3 regions of the Paenibacillus sp. VCA1 genome follow, and region 1 is predicted to be linked to each of the others. Evidence: riboswitches for the same ligand, from Rfam matches in the RefSeq annotation. Region 1 holds a riboswitch; each other region holds the start of a gene.
The links. A riboswitch is a leader RNA that binds a small molecule or an ion and turns the genes downstream of it on or off. The one in region 1 is predicted to bind thiamine pyrophosphate.
Positions count from the first base shown of each region.

Region 2: linked by a shared signal. The riboswitch ahead of RJP21_RS01730 (ABC transporter substrate-binding protein) and the one ahead of RJP21_RS24160 (ECF transporter S component) in region 1 are both predicted to bind thiamine pyrophosphate.
Region 3: linked by a shared signal. The riboswitch ahead of RJP21_RS06520 (YkoF family thiamine/hydroxymethylpyrimidine-binding protein) and the one ahead of RJP21_RS24160 (ECF transporter S component) in region 1 are both predicted to bind thiamine pyrophosphate.

Region 1 covers NZ_JAVLSX010000012.1:42,834-49,397, forward strand. Annotated here, with positions in the region: gene RJP21_RS24145 (YheC/YheD family endospore coat-associated protein) at 1-724, shown strand, start outside; gene RJP21_RS24150 (energy-coupling factor transporter transmembrane component T family protein) at 747-1,553, opposite strand; gene RJP21_RS24155 (ABC transporter ATP-binding protein) at 1,553-3,094, opposite strand; gene RJP21_RS24160 (ECF transporter S component) at 3,087-3,695, opposite strand; TPP riboswitch at 3,800-3,911, opposite strand; gene asd (archaetidylserine decarboxylase) at 4,352-5,161, shown strand; gene RJP21_RS24170 (SDR family oxidoreductase) at 5,168-6,022, opposite strand; gene RJP21_RS24175 (phosphotransferase enzyme family protein) at 6,035-6,564, opposite strand, start outside.
Region 2 covers NZ_JAVLSX010000001.1:418,504-425,067, forward strand. Annotated here, with positions in the region: gene RJP21_RS01710 (DUF3888 domain-containing protein) at 92-556, opposite strand; gene RJP21_RS01715 (ABC transporter ATP-binding protein) at 775-1,611, opposite strand; gene RJP21_RS01720 (ABC transporter permease) at 1,643-2,404, opposite strand; gene RJP21_RS01725 (thiamine-binding protein) at 2,401-2,694, opposite strand; gene RJP21_RS01730 (ABC transporter substrate-binding protein) at 2,746-3,798, opposite strand; TPP riboswitch at 3,977-4,088, opposite strand; gene RJP21_RS01735 (GerAB/ArcD/ProY family transporter) at 4,341-5,384, shown strand; gene RJP21_RS01740 (spore germination protein) at 5,381-6,564, shown strand, end outside.
Region 3 covers NZ_JAVLSX010000002.1:648,513-655,076, reverse strand. Annotated here, with positions in the region: gene RJP21_RS06540 (ABC-F family ATP-binding cassette domain-containing protein) at 1-601, shown strand, start outside; gene RJP21_RS06535 (energy-coupling factor transporter transmembrane component T family protein) at 768-1,604, opposite strand; gene RJP21_RS06530 (ABC transporter ATP-binding protein) at 1,598-3,391, opposite strand; gene RJP21_RS06525 (ECF transporter S component) at 3,391-3,984, opposite strand; gene RJP21_RS06520 (YkoF family thiamine/hydroxymethylpyrimidine-binding protein) at 3,981-4,604, opposite strand; TPP riboswitch at 4,748-4,864, opposite strand; gene RJP21_RS06515 (HelD family protein) at 5,164-6,564, shown strand, end outside.

The DNA.
Region 1 (6,564 bases):
ACAAGACCCGCTGCTTGCGACTCATCTCCCGAAAACGCAAATAGCCGCACCTTTGTCCATCGCGGACATGATGCGGCATTACAACGATTTGGTTATGAAGCCCTGCACCGGCAGCGTCGGCCGCGGCATATGGCGGCTTCGCCGCACGGGAACGGCCTGGAAGCTGACTTATTCGCCAAGCGGCAGGTATTATGGCTGGAAAACGGTAACCCTTCGCCAAAACAAGCTGCCCCAGGCTCTGCGAAACCGAGTAGGCCGCGTTCCGTATCTCGTCCAGGAGCGCATCGCCCTGGCGGAATACAAGGACCGGCCGTATGATTTGCGCGTCACCGTGCAGCGGGGCATCAGCGGGCAATGGGAAATAACGGGCATATACGCCAAGGCCGCCCCCTCCCGCACCTTTGTGTCCAATATGGCGCAGGGAGGAAAAGCTTTTCCCGCGGAAACCGTCCTGAGCGAAAGCCTTCCTCGCTTGTCGCCGGAAGCGATCCTGTCGGAAGTCCGTCATCTCGCGCTCCGGATCGCCGAAAAATTGGGGCAGCATCTCCCCATGGCCGCCGATTTCGGGCTCGACATCGGCCTTGCGAAAACGGGGAAACCTTATTTCATCGAATGCAACGGGCGCGACCAGCGTTACGGCTTCCGCAAGGCCGGACTAAACGAGATTTGGAAGGAAACGTACCGCAAGCCTATGGCCTATGCCCGCTTCCTCCTCGGCAGCTGATGCCCGTTGTCTTCCGTCATTTTTAGGAATGGTAGCGGACATCCGCGATGCCGAACCACGGGAAAACGGCCGCGGCGGCATAAGCGGCGCATAGAGCGAAAACAAGCATCAGGATGGCCGCTCCGTCCGCCCAGGAAACGTTGGATGGGTAGTAGTAGGTTCTACCGCCTCCACCGTTAAAGCGCTTCGCTTCCATCGCGACGGCAACCCGGTGGGCACGGCGGATGCCTTGCGACAGAAGCGGTACGGCGTACAGCCGGACATGCTCCGCCACACCCCGAAGACCGCGTCCTTTCACCTTAACGCCGCGAACCTGAAGCGCCTGCCTGCGGATGAGAAACTCCTCCCATACCATCGGCAGCAGCCGGATCGAAGCCATAAAGCTGTATGCAAACCGCGGAGCGAGCCTGAAATTTTGCATCAGCGCGTAAAAAAGTTTGACGGAAGGGGTCGTGCCGGCAAACAGCAACCCCTCCGCCGCAAACGCGATCGAGCGGAAACCCAGGTGCAGCCCGCGGTAGAAGCTTTCTGCCGTAACGCGCAGCATTCCCCATTGCCACCATAACGTATCGCCCTTACCGAACAGGATCATCGTCGCGGAGGAGGATACAAACAGCAGGCCAAACGGCAGGACAAGCAGCAGCGTTTTCCGGGCCGGATACCCGCCGAGCATAAACAAAAGTGCGGTATAAGCCGCAGCCTGATAAACCGCAAAATCAATGTCCCGCGTCATTACCGTAACCAAAAACAACACAATAAACACGGCGAGTTTTACGGCGGGATTGGCGCGAGCCAAAACCGTTTGTCGGGTAGGCGTCAGAAGCTCGATCATGTGCCCACCCGCCTTTCCGTCCGCTTGGATTCGACCGCAGGTCGTTCGATCACCGCGCCGTTCCGTACCTCCCATACCCTCGTGGCCACCTGCCGGGCGATGTCCTCTTCATGGGTTACCATCACGATGGCGGCCCCTTTTTCCTGCATATTCAGGCAGTAATCGAGTATCGCAAACGTATTGCGCGCATCCTGTCCAAAGGTCGGTTCATCCAGCAAAAGGATCGGTTGCCCCCGCATAACGGCCGCAGCCATGCTGAGCCTCCGTTTCTGGCCGGTGGAAAGCTGGTACGGATGGCGGCATTCAAGCCCTTCCAAATGGAAAAAACGCAGAAAATCGCGCGCTTTCTCTTCGGCCAGCCTGTTCTCGTCGCACGTCAATCTGCCCGTCTTCAAGGAAAAAGCCGCCTCCTCCAGCACCGTGTCCGCAACAAACTGAAATTCAGGATTTTGAAACACGTATCCGATCCGGTCCGAAGGGGGATGAGCCTTTTTTCTTTCCCTCCTGGAGGCGCCCTCCGTTTCCGGCATCGCTTCTCCGCACAGCTGATACTCCCCGCGGATCGGCAGCAGCGACATCAGACTCAGCAAAAACGAGCTTTTTCCGGCGCCGTTCGGGCCGACAATGGCGATAAAATCGCCGGGATAAATCTGCGCCGACTCTGCATGAACTACAGGCCGGCCGGCGCGGAATCCCGTGAATTGCCGCAGCGAGAGAAGCGGAGCCGGATTTTCAGGCACAACGGTTTTTTCCGCTTCGTCCCGCCTCGTTTCAAGCATCCGAAAAAAGTCCTCCCACACGCCCGGATACCATATGCCGTATTGCCGCAGTTCACGCCGGAAAGTACGGAATATCCATTCGGGGCTGCCGTCGCCGATGACGCCTCCGTCCGGAGCAAACAATATGATCCGGTCCATCCGGTCCGCGATCTCCTCAATCCGGTGCTCCACGACGATTAAGGTACGTCCTTCCGCCGATTCCCAGACGGCCTCCCACATTTGTTTCCTTCCTTCGGGATCCAGCAAAGCGGACGGTTCATCCAGAAAAATAACGTCAGGTTCAAGCAGCAGCACGGATGCCAGCGCCAACCGCTGCTTCATGCCCTGGGACAGGCTGTCTACCGGCACATGCAGCTGATCGGGGTTCAGGCCGACCGCCGCAAGAACCCGCCGCATTTCGGGAAGCATCCGCTCACGCCGGATACCGCGGTTTTCCAAAACAAACGCCAGCTCTTCATCGACATACGGCATGCAAAACTGGGTATCCGGGTCCTGAAAAACGTATCCTCCGGACTGCGGCGCCACGATGCCGTCCGCTTTGAGCGGAACCTCGATTACGTGCGGAATGAGCCCTCCCAGCACCTGCAGCAGCGTCGATTTGCCGCAGCCGCTCGGGCCGAGCAGCAGCACCTTTTCGCCGCGGCGAACCGAAAGGGACAAATCCTTAAACACAAAAGTTTGCTCGCCCGGAAATTTCAGCCTAAGCATGCTTACGCCCGCGACGGTCTCCGTTTCAAACGTCTCGCGATGTTCAATCATGTTCAAGCGCTTCGTAATCTTTTTTGGTCACGGGCCGCAGAAGCTGCGTCACGCCGGTCGCTTCCAGCGCCTTAGCCAGGGCAAACGCCAAATATCCCGCCAAAACCGCGGAGCTGACGATCCGCAGCGCATATTTGAACAGCATCATGCCGAGCGTATAGTCCGTCACGTAGCCGAAATAAATGTCGACCGCGAATGAACCAAGCGCCGCCGCCGCTCCCGCAAACGCCGCCGTTCCCATCTTGAAGCTGCGGTAGCGCATCACGGCAAAAACAAGCTCCGCGGCAAGCCCCTGCACGATGCTGTACAGCACCAGCTGAATGCCCCATTCGCTGCCGAACAATATTTCCACATGAGCCGCCGCAACCTCTGCCAAAATGGCGACGCCTGGTTTGCGGATCAGCAGCATGGCGAGCGTCGGAGCCAAAAACCAGACGCCGTAAACCAGCTCATCCGCCTGAAAAAACAGCGGCTTAAACAAGTCATACACCGAACTCCAAAAATGATACACGACGCCAAGCACAAGCGACAGAAGCACCGTGACCAGCAGGTCGCTCAGCCGCAGCCCCTTCCTTTTTTCCGCAAGCAAAACATGATCCATCCTGTTTCCCCCTCTTTTGTTTTTGAATCGGCGGGAATTTGCATGAACAGGCACGAAAAAAACCGCCCTGGATCGCAAAGAGAGACGGTTAAATAAGCCCGAAAAGGGCTTCATCGCGAATTCTCTACGCTGGCATTATCCAGATCAGATTCCCGGTCAGCAGCGGATACAGCTGCAATCTCAGCCTGATTCACTCAAGCTCCCGCATCCCATATGTAACGGATCGCATTTCATAAAAACACAAAAGCGCATCATCCGTATCCTGGTTCCAAAATACACCAATTCCGAATCGATTGGCAACAAAAAAATTTAAATAAGGATGAGACAAAAATCCAAAGAGCGACTTTCAACCGGCAATATATAGAGCGAAACGTTTTCGTTCGCCGATATATTGGACCAGGGAGCGGGAGGAATCGAATTTTGCAAAATCCTGAAATATTTAGGCTTCCGGCAGTCCCGTTGCTTCCGCCGATCGCCCCCCATTTTGGTCGTTATTGATTGATTTAACCGCTATTCTATGTCAATATATTTCAGAGTGTTCCAAAAATAGTATGCTGCGGCATTCGGATCCGGCCGCTAAATCCGATGAAACCAAAAGGCGGCCGCGAACGTTAACTCTATAAATCGACTTAGCATCATCCGAAGGGAGAAATAGCATGGCAAAAGAATGGTTAAGGCTGATGACGGAGCTCTCCTCAAGAAAGTGGCTTTCCGCATTGATGGGACGCTTTTCCCACAGCAGGCTCAGCAAAAGCGTCATCCCTTTATTCATAAAAAGCTATCAAATTCCGGCTCACGAGGCCGAAAAAGAAATTCACGAATACCGGACGCTGAACGAGTTTTTTTCGCGCCGGCTGAAGCCGGGCATGCGCCCGGTGGATGAAGGCCCGAACGTACTGACGAGCCCGGTGGATGCCAAAATCACCGCGATGGGCGACATCAGCGCGGGAACGATTTTGAACGTAAAAGGCCAGGATTATTCCGTGGCGGAGCTGCTTCATTTTTCTCCGCATTTGGAGCTCTACAAGCACGGTTATTTTTTTGTGCTGTATTTAAGCCCGACCGATTACCACCGCATCCATTCCCCTATTACGGGCGTGCGTACGGAAAGCGAGCATATTAAAGGCCGCGCCTATCCGGTCAACGAGTTCGGCATGACCCGAATGAAAACGGTGCTGTGCCGCAACGAGCGGCTGATTACCTACATCGCCGGGGAATACGGAGAGGTGGCCGTCGTTAAGGTAGGCGCCATGAACGTAAGCAGCATCCGGTACAACGACGAAAGCGTGTCCCGCTGGAACAACGGCGACGATCTGGCCTACTTCGAATTCGGGTCGACGGTCGTGCTCCTCACCCAGGACGGAACCTTTACGCCGCGGGCGGACCTGAAGCCCGGAGACCAGGTGCGAATGGGCCAGCTTCTCGGCACGCTGCATGCCCCGGCGCCCCGCTCCAACAACCCATAACCGCTGTCACGGCCGCTTGAGCACCGAAGCGATGATGTTTTGGAACAAGCGCCCCGGCAGCAGCGCTTTGGCATGAAGCGTCAGCCGGGTACTGCGCGGAAGCGCGTACCGGAACGCCGGACGTTTCATGCAGGCAATATGCGCAACGAGTTTGGCAACCTCTCTCGGGTCGCCTCCTTGTCGTACGCTTTTTTGTGAAAACGCCAGCACCTTTTCCAGCATGGATTGATAGGGCGACCCCTTCGCCGCGCTCATTTGCGTGAAGCCCTTGTCCCAAATCGGGGTGCCGTAGGCTCCGGGCTCTACCAGCACGACATCGATTCCAAACGGCCTTGCCTCAAGCGCAAGGCATTCGCTGAACCCTTCCAAAGCAAACTTGGAAGACGCGTAAGGGGCATATCCGGGAAATCCGACGCGGCCGCTGATGCTGCTGATCTGAATAATGCGCCCATTGCCGTGCTCCCGCATGATCGGCAGCACGGCCTGCGTCACGCGCACCATCCCGTGAAAATTGGTTTCCATCTGCTCCTGCCAAATCCGGGCGGGAACCTCCTCCACAAAACCTCCGTATGCCGTTCCGGCATTATTAACCAGCACGTCCAGACGCCCGTGCCGCCTGAATATGAGCGCAGCCGCCTCTGTGACGTCGTCGTTCTCGGTGACGTCCAGTCGAATGCAATGGATTTTCCCTTGTACGCCCGCTTGCGCAGCCGCTTCCATCACTACGGCTTCCGCCTCCATCCTCCGGATGCCCGCAATGACGTCGAACCCCCGTCTTGCAAGCTCGACCGAGATCAGCAGGCCGAAGCCGCTTGAGCTTCCGGTCACGAGAGCGACCGGGTTCCCTTGCCATGTGTTCACTATTCCACCGCCTTATACGGGAATCGCTTGAAACAGAAACGGCTTCCGGTCCAAATAATGGCGAAGGAGCGCCAATGAATAAGGCTTGCTCTCCCGCAGCTCGGCCGCTTCCCATGGATGCGGGGCATGATAGCTTTGGTTTTCGATCAGCGATTTGATAAAAAAGGTTTCAAGCACGCGGATGTCGTCCGGCTCGCCGGAAACGGGCAGCAAACGCTCGTATCCTTCAAGAAACACCTGCCGCTGCATCGGGTAGAGGCCGATAAATGCCTGCGCCAAATCGTACAAAAAATAACCGTAGCCGCAGCGTCCGAAATCGATCGGATAAGGCTCCCCGTCCTTGAAAACGAGATTTCCCTCATGAAAATCGCCGTGGATGATGCCAAAACGTTCGTCATCCCTTGGCATTCCCGCCATATGGGCCGTCACCTTGGCCGCGGCCTGCTCATACACGCCGTGTTCGTCCGGCGTCAGAAAGCTCCGGTAATGCTGTTTGAGCCTGGCCGCTTCTTGGGCGAACGCCTGCTCATCCCAGACCGGAC
Region 2 (6,564 bases), on a different contig from region 1:
ATCATTATAACAAATAGGTTCGGCTGCATGTCCGATTGTTGTTTATACGGGCAAGCTCAAGCACGGTGCAGCTTGGGCATCGCAAGCCGGCTTACGGATTTTCCGCAATTGCCTTCAGGAGATGCCGATAGTTCTGCGGAAGCTCATAGGTCTCTACATGCCGGAATGCGACCAGCTTGACTTTATCGGGGAAAAGGGGCGAGATTTCGATCGTCATCCGGTCTTTTCCGACGGCGATATGCGGTCCCAGAACCGGGGAGGTTTCCAGCGTCACGGAGAAGTGGAAGCCCCGGTCTCCGGGTCCGCCGTTGACCCGTTTGGCCTGAATGATTTCGATTTCGTACGGGTATACGAGCGGATTGGCCGCAAGCATGTTCCGGTAATAATCGTTTACGGCATTCTGGATTTCGGGAAGCAGCAGCTCTACCATGATGTCCTGATACATCAGCAGCTTCGATTCTTTCGGCTGAAGCTCCTCCGCTGCGGCTGTGGCGGCGGGGGCGGCCATAAGAAACAGGGACAGACACAGCAGAACCGGTCGGATTCGGAATTTCATCGTTTCACCTCGTATACAACGTTCCCCTGTTTTGGATGAAATTATTCGGCGCCGGGAACTGCCGGACGACCTGAACCATACAGCTCCCTGAACCGCATAGGGTGTCATTTTATAAACATAAAAAACTCGGCCCGCGACGATTCCTTCTTTGGGGAACGGCAATCGCGGGCCGAGTTTTTGCGTTCACCCGGGCGGAAAAACGCCCGGGTCAAATGATGTCAGTTAGCTCCTTGCATTTTCAGCTGCTCTTCGCGCAGCCATCCGGAAAGCTCCCGTCTGAGCTTGATAAAGTCCGGGTGTTCGATGATCTCCTCGCGGCGCGGCCGCGGAAAAGGCACGTCGATGACGTGAAGCACCGATGCCGGACGGCCCGAAAAGACGTAAATACGGCTCGAAAGCAGCAGCGCCTCTTCGATGTTATGGGTAATAAACAGCACGGAGCGCCGGCTTTCCTCCCAAATGTCGAGCAGCCAGCGCTGCATATCGCTCCGGGTCAACGCATCCAGCGCGCTGAACGGCTCGTCGAGGCACATCAGCTCCTGCGGGCTCAGCAGGGCGCGCAGGAAGGCGGCCCGCTGCTGCATCCCCCCGGACAGCGTATGCGGGTGGTTTTTCTCGAACCCGCCGAGACCGACTTTGTCCAGCCACATGCGGGCGTTTTGGCGGGCCTCCTTGTCAACCTTGCCCTGCACCTCCTGCGATAGCAGGACGTTGTCCTCGATCGTCCGCCAAGGAAACAAGGCAGGTTGCTGCGGCATGTAGCTAATATGTCCCTGCTGGCCGGTAACATCGGCGCCGTTCATGCGGACCGTTCCCGCGTCAGGCTTGACGAGGCCGCCGATAATATGGAACAGCGTGCTTTTGCCGCTGCCCGACGGCCCGAGGATGGAGACGAATTCGCCTTTGCCCACGGTAAGCGTCACGTCGTCCAGCACCTGCAGGCGGCTTCGCTTTTCCTGGAAGGCTTTGCTGATGCCGGATGCCTCCAGGGCGGGAGAGGCAGGGGGATGGCCACCGGCTTTGGCGGCGGCTGTCGTTTTTTCTAGCGTTGACATGTCGGTTTTTCGCTCCTTTCTTTGTCCGGCATTAACTTTCCTGCTTCGGTTTCCAGCGCACGAGCCATCGTTCCAGCAGGGCGATGATTCCGAACATGAGCAGGCTGAGCGCGACGATGACCATAATGGCGACGAACATGCGGTCGGTGCGGTATCCGGATTTTTGCAGCATCATATAATATCCGATGCCCTTGTCCGCGCCGATCCATTCCGCGATGACCGCCCCCATGACGCTGTAGGTCGCGGCGATTTTGACGCCCGAAAAGATCGCGGGCAGCGCATGCGGCAGCTCGAGCTTGGCGAATATTTGCCGTTTGTTCGCGCCGATCATCCGCATGTAATTGAGCATGACCCGGTCGGTCTGTTTCAGTCCGCCCATCGTGGCGACGGCAACGGGGAAGAAGCAGACGAGGGTGATGACGATCAGTTTGGGCAGCAGCCCGAAGCCGAACCAAATCAAAAGCAGCGGGGCCAGCGCAATGGTCGGGATATTTTGGCTTAAAATGAGCAGCGGGTACAGCGCCGACTTCAGAAACGGAATCAAATGCAGGATAAGGGCGATGACCAGCCCCACCGCCGTTCCGATGATAAAACCTTCAAGCGTCAGCCTGACCGTAGCCCAGACATGGCCCCATAAATCCCCAGCCCCGTCCGCCGTTTCCTTGGCGATGTCGACCGGGGAGGGAAGGATCCATTTATCGATATGGAACAGCGAGGTGCACAGCTCCCATACGGTCAAAAAGAAGAGGACCGCCACAAAGGGCGGCCATACATGGCTCCACCAGCGCCTCATGGACGGTATTTCTCCGTAAGCCGATCCATGCTGATGCCGCCGGGGTTATGGGCGATTTTGATCTGGGAGATGATGCTTGGGCTGCCGGCCTCCACCAGAACCTCATGCATGCGGCGCACGATTTCCAGCAGTTCCTCAAGCTCGCCCTCCATCGTCGTTTCCAGCGGATGCACCTCGTATTTGACGCCCGACTGCTGAATCACTTCGATGGCCCGGTCGACGTAGGGATAAGAGTTCTCGTTGTTCGGCGTTTTTGGGATGACCTGAATGCTGAGCAGGGTATGAGCCATACCCGATCACTTCCTTTGCAAGTTATGATAAATGACTAGGAATACGAAAGATCATGATTCTTGCGGCAAAAAGTCGTTCGTAAACGCGTTTTGGACATCCAGCGGCTTATCGAGCAGCTTATGCTCGTACATCCAATCGGAATACCCTTTCCATACCTGTTCCTTCTGCTCGCCCCAACGCTTGGCGTCGTCCTGGTATTTCGGGCTGAGCCATTTCTGGCTGGCCATCACCAGATCCTTGTCGAGCTCCGGCACGGCTTTGATCAGCACGCCCGCAGCATCCTCCGGATGTTGAATCGCAAACTGGTACCCTTTGGAGGTGGCGCGCATAAAAGCTTTGACCAGCTCCGGATCTTCCTTGATCTGCTTTTCGTTTGTGACGATCACCGGCGTGTAATAATCGAGCTTGTCGGAGAAATCCTTGACATACAGCATGTCGAGCGGCTCCTTGCGCAGCTCGGCTTCAATGCCGGTCCAGCCGTAGAAAATCCAGGCGAAATCGATGTCGCGTTTTACCGCCGTAAAATAGTCGGCTTCGCCCATGTTGACGATCTTCAGCTTGTTAACGTCCGCTTTATCGATGGCCATGATCGAGTCGATGACCGCTTTTTCCACCGGGGAGCCCCAGCCGCCGTAGGTTTTGCCTTCAAAGTCCTTCGGTCTTTTGATGTTGCGGTCGACCGGAGCGGCAAAGCCGGACGTGTTATGCTGGATCACCGCCGCGATCGATACGAGCGGAACGCCCTGCGTGCGCGCCTGGGTGACGTTTTCCTGCACGCTGATGCCAAACGGCACCTTGCCCGACGCGACCATGGCTTCCGCCCCTCCGGCGCCCGGCTGCACGATGTCGACGTTCAGGCCCTCCTCTTCGTAATAGCCTTTTTCCTTGGCGACGTAAAGCCCCGTATGGTTCGTGTTCGGCGTCCAGTCCAGGACGATCTTGACGTCCTTCAGCTTTTTGGGCTCGTTGCCGCCCGCAGCGGAGGACGTTTCCCCGGACGGTTTCCCTTCATCCGTCGTTTGGGCGTTTTTGCTTCCGCAAGCGGCCGTAGCCATCACAAGCAGCAATGCGAGCAAAAACAGCCCGAATTTTTTCGTTTTCATTGCGTTTCTCTCTCCCTTACCTATGTTCTCCCCTTCATTCATGCAGAAGAATCTTTCTTTTTCGATCTGGAAGCGAATCAAGGGCCCCTTGCATTCTCTTTTTCGTTCAGGGTCCGATCATTCAACAAAAAAAGCGCCCCGGATTCGGGACGCTTAAGGCGCAAGGATAGCATGGCGAACGCCATGACATGGCTTTTCCTACGCTGGCATTACCCAGATCAGGTTTAAGGGTCAGTATCTTGAAGGGATACAATCTCAGCCGGCCGATTCCAGCACCCCGGATTCTTATGAAGTTGCGGGTTTTACATTGGTATTATAGTCCTAACCTTGAAAGAATTCAATCGCTGCGGCTCGAAACCTTTCGTTTGGAACGGAAAAAGGGAGAAATCTGAAAAATCGCCGGTCTTGAAAAAGCGTCCCGTCCGGAAGAAGAATAAATATTCTAAAAAATGCCACGATAAGGGTGAAGGGAGTCTGGTTAAGGCAGGAGGCTGAGGGAAATAAAAACAAATATTTCGTTTATTCAATCCGTCATGATTCTGATGCTAAGCACCGGCCTACTGAATCATGTCATCCTAATCCCTATATTGCTTCAAGCGGCAAACCGGGACGCTTGGATTTCGGTGCTGCTGGCAAGCGGATGCGCGCTTGTATGGGCATGGATGCTTCACATCGGCATAACCAAACTGAACAAACGCCATCTGTTCGGTTGGCTGTCCAAGGCTTATCATCCCATTGTGGGCCGCGGTCTTGCCTCAGTCATCGCCGTATACCTGTTTGCTATTTGCGCCATTACGACAAAAGACACGGTATATTGGATTCATCTCACGTTTTCTCCGGAGACGCCTTTTCTCATTTTTAGCTTCCTCTTCCTTTTGATATCGGCCGTAAACGCCTTTTTGGGCATCCATTCCCTTGCCAATACCGCGGGCTTATTGCTGCCCTTCGTCATTGTATTAGGCTTTTTTATCATGTCGTTTAACATGCCCCATAAGGATTACACGTTGCTGAAGCCGATACTTGAACATGGCATGAAACCCGTTTGGGGAGGAGCCCTATATGCGGGAACCGGCTTTGTTGAAGTGATCATGTTTTTCTTTTTGCAGCATCATATCAAATCTCGCCTGTCGTATCTTTCTTTTATGCTCATGATCCTGCTTCTTATGGGACTGACTATAGGGCCGCTGATCGGCGCCATCGTTGAATTCGGAGTGGACGAGGCCAACAAGCTCCGGTTTCCGGCCTTTGAGGAATGGAGACTGCTGACCATTGGCCGTTACATCGAGCATATGGACTTCTTTAGCGTCTACCAATGGTTCAGCGGCGCGTTTTTGCGAATTTCGCTCTCCATGTTTCTCATACTCGATATTTTCCAGGTCAAAAGAAAAAAGGCGAAGGCTTGGGTGCTGGGGAGTATTTTTGCAATTACCTTTGCCATTACGGCCATTCCTATAAGCGACCGTTTTTTTCTAAACATGCTGTCCGAGTATGTGCTTCCCGTCTCGTTTTGGGGGATATTGTCCTTTTCCGTGATTATTACGGGGCTGATCAGCTTGGCCCGCCGAAGGGGGAAAATGGCGCCGTGAAGAGGCATGACATCAAAAGCAAGCCGGCCCAAAACATTGAGGATATGGTTTCGCGGTTGTTCGGATCGAGCGCGGATATTAAGAAACGAACCGTCTTGTTACCGGTCCAAGGTTATTCAGTTCAGTTGGTTTATTGCCAAGGGTTGTCCGATGCCGCCAAAGTGGAGCAAGACGTTATCCCTGAGTTAAAAAATATCCCGGAGCAAATGCTGCTGTCGGATGAAATGGATTTGCCGCTTAAAGTTCCTTTTCAAATGGAGCCCATTCCGCAGGACCGAACGGAAGAAGGGATGAAAACGACCGTGCTTGCGGGAGATCTTCTTCTTATATTTGCGCCTTCGAACCGATGTTACTCCATGGTTATGGGCAATGCGCCCAAACGGCAACCGGAGGAGCCGAATACGGAAGTTTCAACGAGAGGACCAAGGGACGGTTTTGTCGAGGATTTGTATACGAACGTTGCTTTGATCCGGAGGAGGCTGAAGACCGATCAGCTCGCTGTTGAGGAATTTACGATCGGTTCCGAAACGGCGACCAAAATCCATCTTTTATACCATAAGGCAACGATCAAGGACGATGTTCTCCAGGAGATCAGGGCGAGGTTATCCCGCATAAAAACCAAAGGTCTCGTGAGCAACAGTCAACTCGAGGAAATGTTGACCCGAGGCCTCTTGGTTTTTCCGCTGATAACTTATACCGGAAGGCCTGACTATGCCGTAAACTCGCTGCTCCACGGCAAATTTGTCATTGTGATGGACGGTGCCCCTACGGTGCTGATCGCTCCCGTGAACATCAATTTCTTGCTGAATTCTTCGGAGGATGCGTTTCTCGTCAATGTCGTTGTTGCTTTTACGCGTTTTTTGAGGGGGGTCAGTGTGCTGCTTTCTTTGTTTCTGCCGGGATTTTGGATAGCGTTGACCACGTACCATCAAGACCAAATCCCCTTTACGCTGCTTGCAACCTTGGTCAACTCCAGGCAGGGGGTGCCGCTGCCGGCTCCTCTGGAGGCGACGGTCATGCTGTTTTTATTTGAAATTTTCCGGGAAGCGGGCATGCGATTGCCTTCCGCGTTCGGACAGACCTTATCGGTGGTCGGCGGATTGATTATCGGGCAGGCGGCCATGAGCGCCGGAATCGCAGGTCCGGGGACGGTAGTGGTCATTGCGATTTCCGTGCTTTC
Region 3 (6,564 bases), on a different contig from region 1:
TTCCGTCCCGTCCGCGACGGCAGGTACCGACATCGTTGAAACAAAAGATTTGAAAGTAGGTTATGGCAGCCCTCTGTTCAAACCGGTTTCGCTGAAGGTCCGCAAAGGCGATAAAATCGCGATCGTAGGCGAAAACGGGGCGGGCAAATCCACGCTCGTAAATACGCTGCTCGGACAGCTCCGGCCGCTTGGCGGAGAATTGTTGGCATCCGAAAAGGTTAAAACGGCTTACTACCGGCAGGAGGATACAGCGCCGGAGGAAACGCCGATGGAAAAGGTGTGGGCGCTGCGGCCGGACTTGACGCAAAAGGAGATCCGCAAGGTGCTTGCGATGTCCGGCTTGACGGCGGAACATATCCGCAAGCCGATCCGCACGCTCAGCGGCGGCGAGCAGGCCAAGGTACGGCTGGCCGAGCTGATGTTATCGCCCAGCCACCTGCTTGTCCTGGATGAGCCGACGAACCATTTGGACGTCCGGGCGAAAGAGGCGCTTAAAAAAGGATTGATGGATTACGAAGGCACGGTTTTGCTCGTCTCCCACGAGCCGGCCTTTTATGCAGATTGGGTGACGGATGTGTGGAAGGTGGCGGAATGGAGATAAGCCTTTCCGGGCAGAGATGGAAGGCCGGCGTTCTCTGCGCCGGCTGAAATGCTTAATAGAACGTTGGAATGACAAAAGCTGTCCTTTTTGGGACAGCTTTTTTTCGGATGGACGGATAAAGGCAGCTTCTTGCTTTCTAGAACACTCGATTCAGATGACGGAAAAATCAAAGCTCGCCGTTATACCAACGCAGCGTTCCGAGAGCGTAAGAAAGCCCGTATCCGATCGCCACGATGGCAAGCATGAGCGCCATAAACACGCCGTCCTTCCAGGTAACCGGGACCCGGGTATAAAAATCGCGGCGGCCCGATCCGGTAAACCCTCTCGATATCATCGCCACCGCCGTCCTCTCCGATTTGCGGATCGCTCCCGCCAGCAGCGGAATGCCGTAACGCTTCAAAGCCTGAAGCTGCGAGCGGGGCGTCCGGCGGATCCGTCCGGCCCCCCTTACGCGGTGCGCTTTTTGCATAATAGACAATTCCTCGCGGAACAATGGCAAAAACCGAAAGCCGGCCAAAATGCCGTACGCCAGCCTGGGAGGCAGTTTGCATTGCTGCATCAGGCTGAGCATCAGCTTGACCGGGTCGGTCGTCAACATAAAAAGCAGCGACAGCGCAGAAAACAGCAGCGCCCGCAGGCTGAGCGAAAGCGCGATCCAGCATGCTTCCTGAGTCACCCGGACCGCTCCGACCGACCACAGCAGCTCGGAATCCGGACCTATCGGCTCGCGCGGAAACAAGGCTGCCGTCCAGAAGTAGCCGAACGCCAAAATGAGAAACGGGGAAAAAAGCAGCAGCCATCTTTTCCACGGGATGTTCCCGAACAGCCAGGTCACAAGCACCGTCAGCGCCAAAGCAGCGGCGACGGTTACCGGATCGAAGGCCAGCGACAGCGGCAGCACGCACAGGATGACGGTCAACCCTTTCATGGCCGGATTCAGATGCTCGAGTTGGAGGAGCGAACGCTTGGGGGAGCCGATTTTGCCGCTTTGTACATTCAGCATGCCCGTTCCCCCTCCAGTGCCTGCAGCAATTGTGCGGCGATCGGCGGGATCAGGCCGCGTTCTTTCAGGAACTGCTCGGGGCTCGACCAAAGCGAACCCGGGGCCCCGTCGTAATCAACGGAACCGTTGTTTATGACGACGACGCGGTCGGCGTATTCCTGGACGAATTCCATGTCATGCGTGATGACGACGACGGCCAGCCCCATGTCGGCGCGGGCGCGCAAGCCGGACATCAGCTCTTTAGCCGCATAAGCGTCCTGACCGTAGGTCGGCTCGTCGCAAAGCAAAATTTGCTGCTCGTCGGACATCATGGCAGCCACGCTCAGGCGCCGCTTCTGGCCTTGGCTGAGCGAGAATGGGCTAAACTTCTCCCGTCCCTCGAGGCGAAATTGCTCCAGAAGGCTGCGAACCCGGTTATCGATTTCCGTTTCGCTGAAGTGCTGCAAACGAAGGGAATATGCCAGCTCGTCATAGACCGTGTCCGCCACAAATTGATGCTCGGGATGTTGAAAAATGCAGCCGATCCTCCGGCGAAGCTCCGCTTCCTTCCAGGCTGTCAGCGGTTTGCCGTGAAGCGAGACGCTGCCGGAGGAAGGCATCTGCAGTCCGGACAGCAAAGCCATCAGCGTCGATTTTCCGGCGCCGTTGCGGCCCGCCACCGCAAGCAGTTCCCCTGCCCGGACGGAAAAGGACGCCTCTTGAACGATCACGCGTCCGCCCCGGGAGAAGGACACTTTTTCCGCACGCAGCGGGACCGGATCGCCAAAACCGGCATTCACCGGGTTCGGTGGGGCTCCCGGAATGTCCTGTTCCGACGACCTGCGATCTTGGCGAAGCTTTTCTTTCAGCAGGCGGATAGCCGCGCTTTGGACGGGAGCCGGGTATCGGGTCCACCGCCGAATGAGATCGCGGATTGAAAGCGGCGGCGGGGCTGAACCAGCCTCCGGTGGATCGCCGCCTTCCGTCATGCCGGCAGACCGGGAAAGCTCCCGGTGAAGCACGACGGCCCGGGGCAGCCAAATGCCGGCGCTTTCGGCTTCGGCATCCCGGCTTGCAAAAAAATGTCCCGGATCCCCTTCATATTGAACGGTTCCTTGATGATCCATGACGACAAGCCGGTCGACATATTCCATCCACGGATCCAGATGATGTTCGATCAGCAGCGTCGTCACGGGCAGCAGCCGGCGGATGGCATGGATCCGCTCGGCAAGCTGCCGCGCCGAAGCCGGGTCGAGATTGGAGGTGGGCTCATCCAGAAGGAGCACCTTCGGCCGCAGGGCAAGCGCCGCCGCGATGGCGACGCGCTGCTTTTGTCCGCCGGAAAGTTCATGGATCAGCCGATCCCTGCAATCGCTCAGCTGAACAAGCCTTAACGCGTCGTCGATCCGTTCGCTGATTTCCTCCCGGGGACAAGAGACGTTTTCGAGGCAAAATGCAAGCTCCTGCTCGACCGTCAGCATGCAAAATTGACTGTCCGGGTCTTGAAAGACGATGCCGACGATTTGCGCCGTTTCTCCGGGATGTTTCCCGTCGAGCGTTTTCCCGAAAATCTTTACGCAGCCGGTGACCTCGCTTTCCACGGCATGCGGGTAAATCCCGTTAAGGCAGAGGGCAAGCGAGCTTTTTCCGCAGCCGCCCGGACCGAGAAGCAGCGTCAGTTCCCGTTCGTGCAGCGTCAGCGATACCGAGGACAGGACCGGTTCCGTTTGATCTTCGTCCAGTCTCAGGGATATGCGGTCGGCGACAAGCACCGGGCTGCGGTCCGGCTGCCGTTCCGCGGCGGCCATCACGAAACCTCCGCTTTGGATCCCAGCCGCCCCCGCGAGGTTTTGGCGATCGGAAAGCTGCGGAGCGCGCCCGTTTTTGCAAGGGCGTCCGCGATCCATTTGCCGAGAAGACCTGCCAGCAGCGCCGCGCTGATGACGCGGGTGACGAACATGGCGAGCAGCAATCCCGGCGACAGCGCGGCAAACCCGGAATGAATGAATCCCCAGGCAAAGCTGAAGACGGCGGCGCCGGCACCCGCAGCCATCAGGGCCGGAGCGGAATAGCTGCGGTAACGAAGCGCCGCAAACACCGCTTCAGCGCCAAGCCCTTGAATGAATGCCGACAAAATCAGAACCGGGCCGGCGGTGTTGCCGATCAGGAGCTCAACGCATCCGGCTACCGTTTCCGACAAAAGCGCGGCTCCCGGCCGCTGCATTATGTAAGCCGAGATGACCGATACGATAAACCAGATCCCAAAAATGACTTCGTAGCCCATCGGCCCCATAAAGCCGACCAGCACGTTGCCGACCTGCAGGAAAAGAACGTACACGACGGCAAAAACGACGGACAGCGAACTCAGCACGATGATGTCGCGCAGCTTCCAGTTTTTCATCGGGCCATCGCCTCCCCGGCCAATTTCCGCGCGGGTTTCGGCGAAGGGCTGTTGCACGACAAAGTCGCGGTCATCACCAGATGGGACACCTCGTCCGCAGCCTTGGCGAAGACCTGCCCCAATGTGCGGAAGACGTCGTTTGCACTTCCGTCCAGACGGCTTGCGTAATGAACGCTGCCGGAGAAGGTGCCGAGACTTTTGGCGGCCTCGACCGCACCCGCAATCATGCCCATGTATCCCGGGGCGTTCAGCGGGTAAAGGGCAAACTGTGCCGCGGTGTCGATGCCAGGCGGCGTTTCGTTCAACCGGACGTCATCCTCGGACATGTAAACGTCCCCGCTGGAATCCCCGGGGCAGCCGATCGAAAACGTGCCGCTGAACACGACGTGCTCGCCGCTTGCCGCCGCATGGGCGAAGATCGCATGCACAACGTCGAAGACATGGGACATCCGTCCGCGGACGCAGGTGCTGACATCATCCGTCAGCATCCAAACTTTGGACGTATTCGTTTTTTTTAAGGCGTCTTCAATGATCGATACAAAATCGCCGCTCATCGGGTAGATCGAAAAGCGGCAGCCCGCGATGCGGCTCGTTCCGCAAACCCATTTTTCACTCACCATTTTCGTTTCCTCCTTGTACGAACGCTGATACATATTCGAACTTTCTGCCGGCCGGCGCACAAAAAAACCGCACCCGAAAGAGTGCAGCTCACCGGACGGCTTGAAGGCCCGCTTCAGACGTTGCGAAAGAGGGGCTTCATGGCTGTCGTTTCACCGCACTTCCCCACGCTAGTATGACCTAGATCGGGTGTGAAGGGTTAACGTTCGCGCATGCATTCGCTACTTGTCTCTCAGCCAAAAAGGCACCCCTAGTGCTATCTTTCCGTATGCAGTTTTTTGCTGGTTCCCATTATACCGCTTCGAACAAGATTGTAAAGACCCGAATGTTTTTTCTAGTGCAGCCGTTTTCAATCGCGGCTATGGAGAATGCGCCTTCATTGTGATATACTGAAAATCCTTTCTAAGCGGGCTTATGGCTCACGACTAAGCATCGGCTTACCAGGGCAGGGTAGTTCTGCAGCGCTCGGCCGCATCGGGCACGAGTTGCATGCGAATGCTGCAGGAACGGCTCCCGTACGGCCTTTTGGCTGACGGAAGAACTTTTAGGAGGTAACTGAAATTGGAGCAAACTTTTCAAAGTGCCTATCAAGAGGAAGAGCGAAGGCTGAATGCAACGATAGCGGAAATTGACAGGCAGCTGAAACGGCTGCGCGCGATCCCGGTGTATACCGGACATGATTTCACTGAACAGGTGCTCGAGGCCGGACGCGAGGAAAAAAGGCAATCTTTGGCCAAAAGCCTGGCTGCCCCTTATTTTGGCCGGCTTGACTTTCAGGAAAATAACGATACGGAGCCTAAGCCGCTTTATATCGGCAAAATCGGCGTCGACCACGGGGAGGTCGGGGATCAGCCGATGGTGATCGATTGGCGGGCGCCGATTGCCAGCGTGTTTTATTCCTTCACGGGCGGCGACGAACCGGCTGCGTACGAAGCTCCCGAAGGAACGATCGAAGGGCTGGTGTATTTGAAGCGCAACCTCGTCATCCGGAAGCAGATTTTGGAACGGGTATCCGATACCTATGACCGGAACAGCGACCAGCCGGCGGTGTCGGACGAATTTCTGGTTTACCGGCTCGGCGAAAACAAGGACAACAAGCTGCGCGACATCGTCTCGACCATTCAGGCGGAACAGGACAAAATCATCCGCGCGGCCCGAAATACGGCGCTGATCATCCAAGGGGTCGCGGGAAGCGGAAAAACGACCGTGGCGCTGCATCGTCTCGCGTATTTGCTGTACCAGTACAAAGAGCAGGTCGCGGCTGAAAAAATGATCATTTTTGCGCCGAACCTTATGTTTCTCGATTACATATCCGACGTGCTGCCCGAGCTTGGGGTCGGCGACATCCAGCAGAGCACGTTTGCGGATTGGGCCATGCGGCTGCTCGGCATTGATTTACCGCTTGCCGATCCTTCCGAGACGCTGGCTTACTGGTTCGAGTCTGCCGACGGGATGCCGGAAGTGACGGACGAAGTTCCCGGGCGGTTCAAAGGTTCGATCCGGTTCATGGAGATGATCCGCGCCTGCATCGAGGCGATGGAGGATGCGTCGGTGCCCGAAGCGGATTTTATGCCATGGGAAGGCGCCGTGCTTTCGCGCGCCACCATTCTTCACTGGTTCAACGATGAATACAAGCCGTATCCTTTGGCGAAGCGGAAAGAGCGGGTGATGGCAAGAATCCACCGCTGGGTCGAGATGGAGCTGAAAAAATCGCCATCCGCCGCCGCGCTGAAAGAACGGAAGAAAAAAGCATCCCAACGCGAAAAATCCTATGCTTCCAAATGGCCGAAATACGAGCCGGTCGTGTTGTACAAGCAAATGTTCAAGGCGCTGAAGCTGCAGGCCGGCTGGCCCGAAGAGCTGCTGGCCGGGATTCCGGACGGCGTCATGAAATCGACGCAAAAGGATTTGAAAAAGGACGTTCTTCGCGAAGAAGATCTGCCCGCCCTTCTGTACATTCAT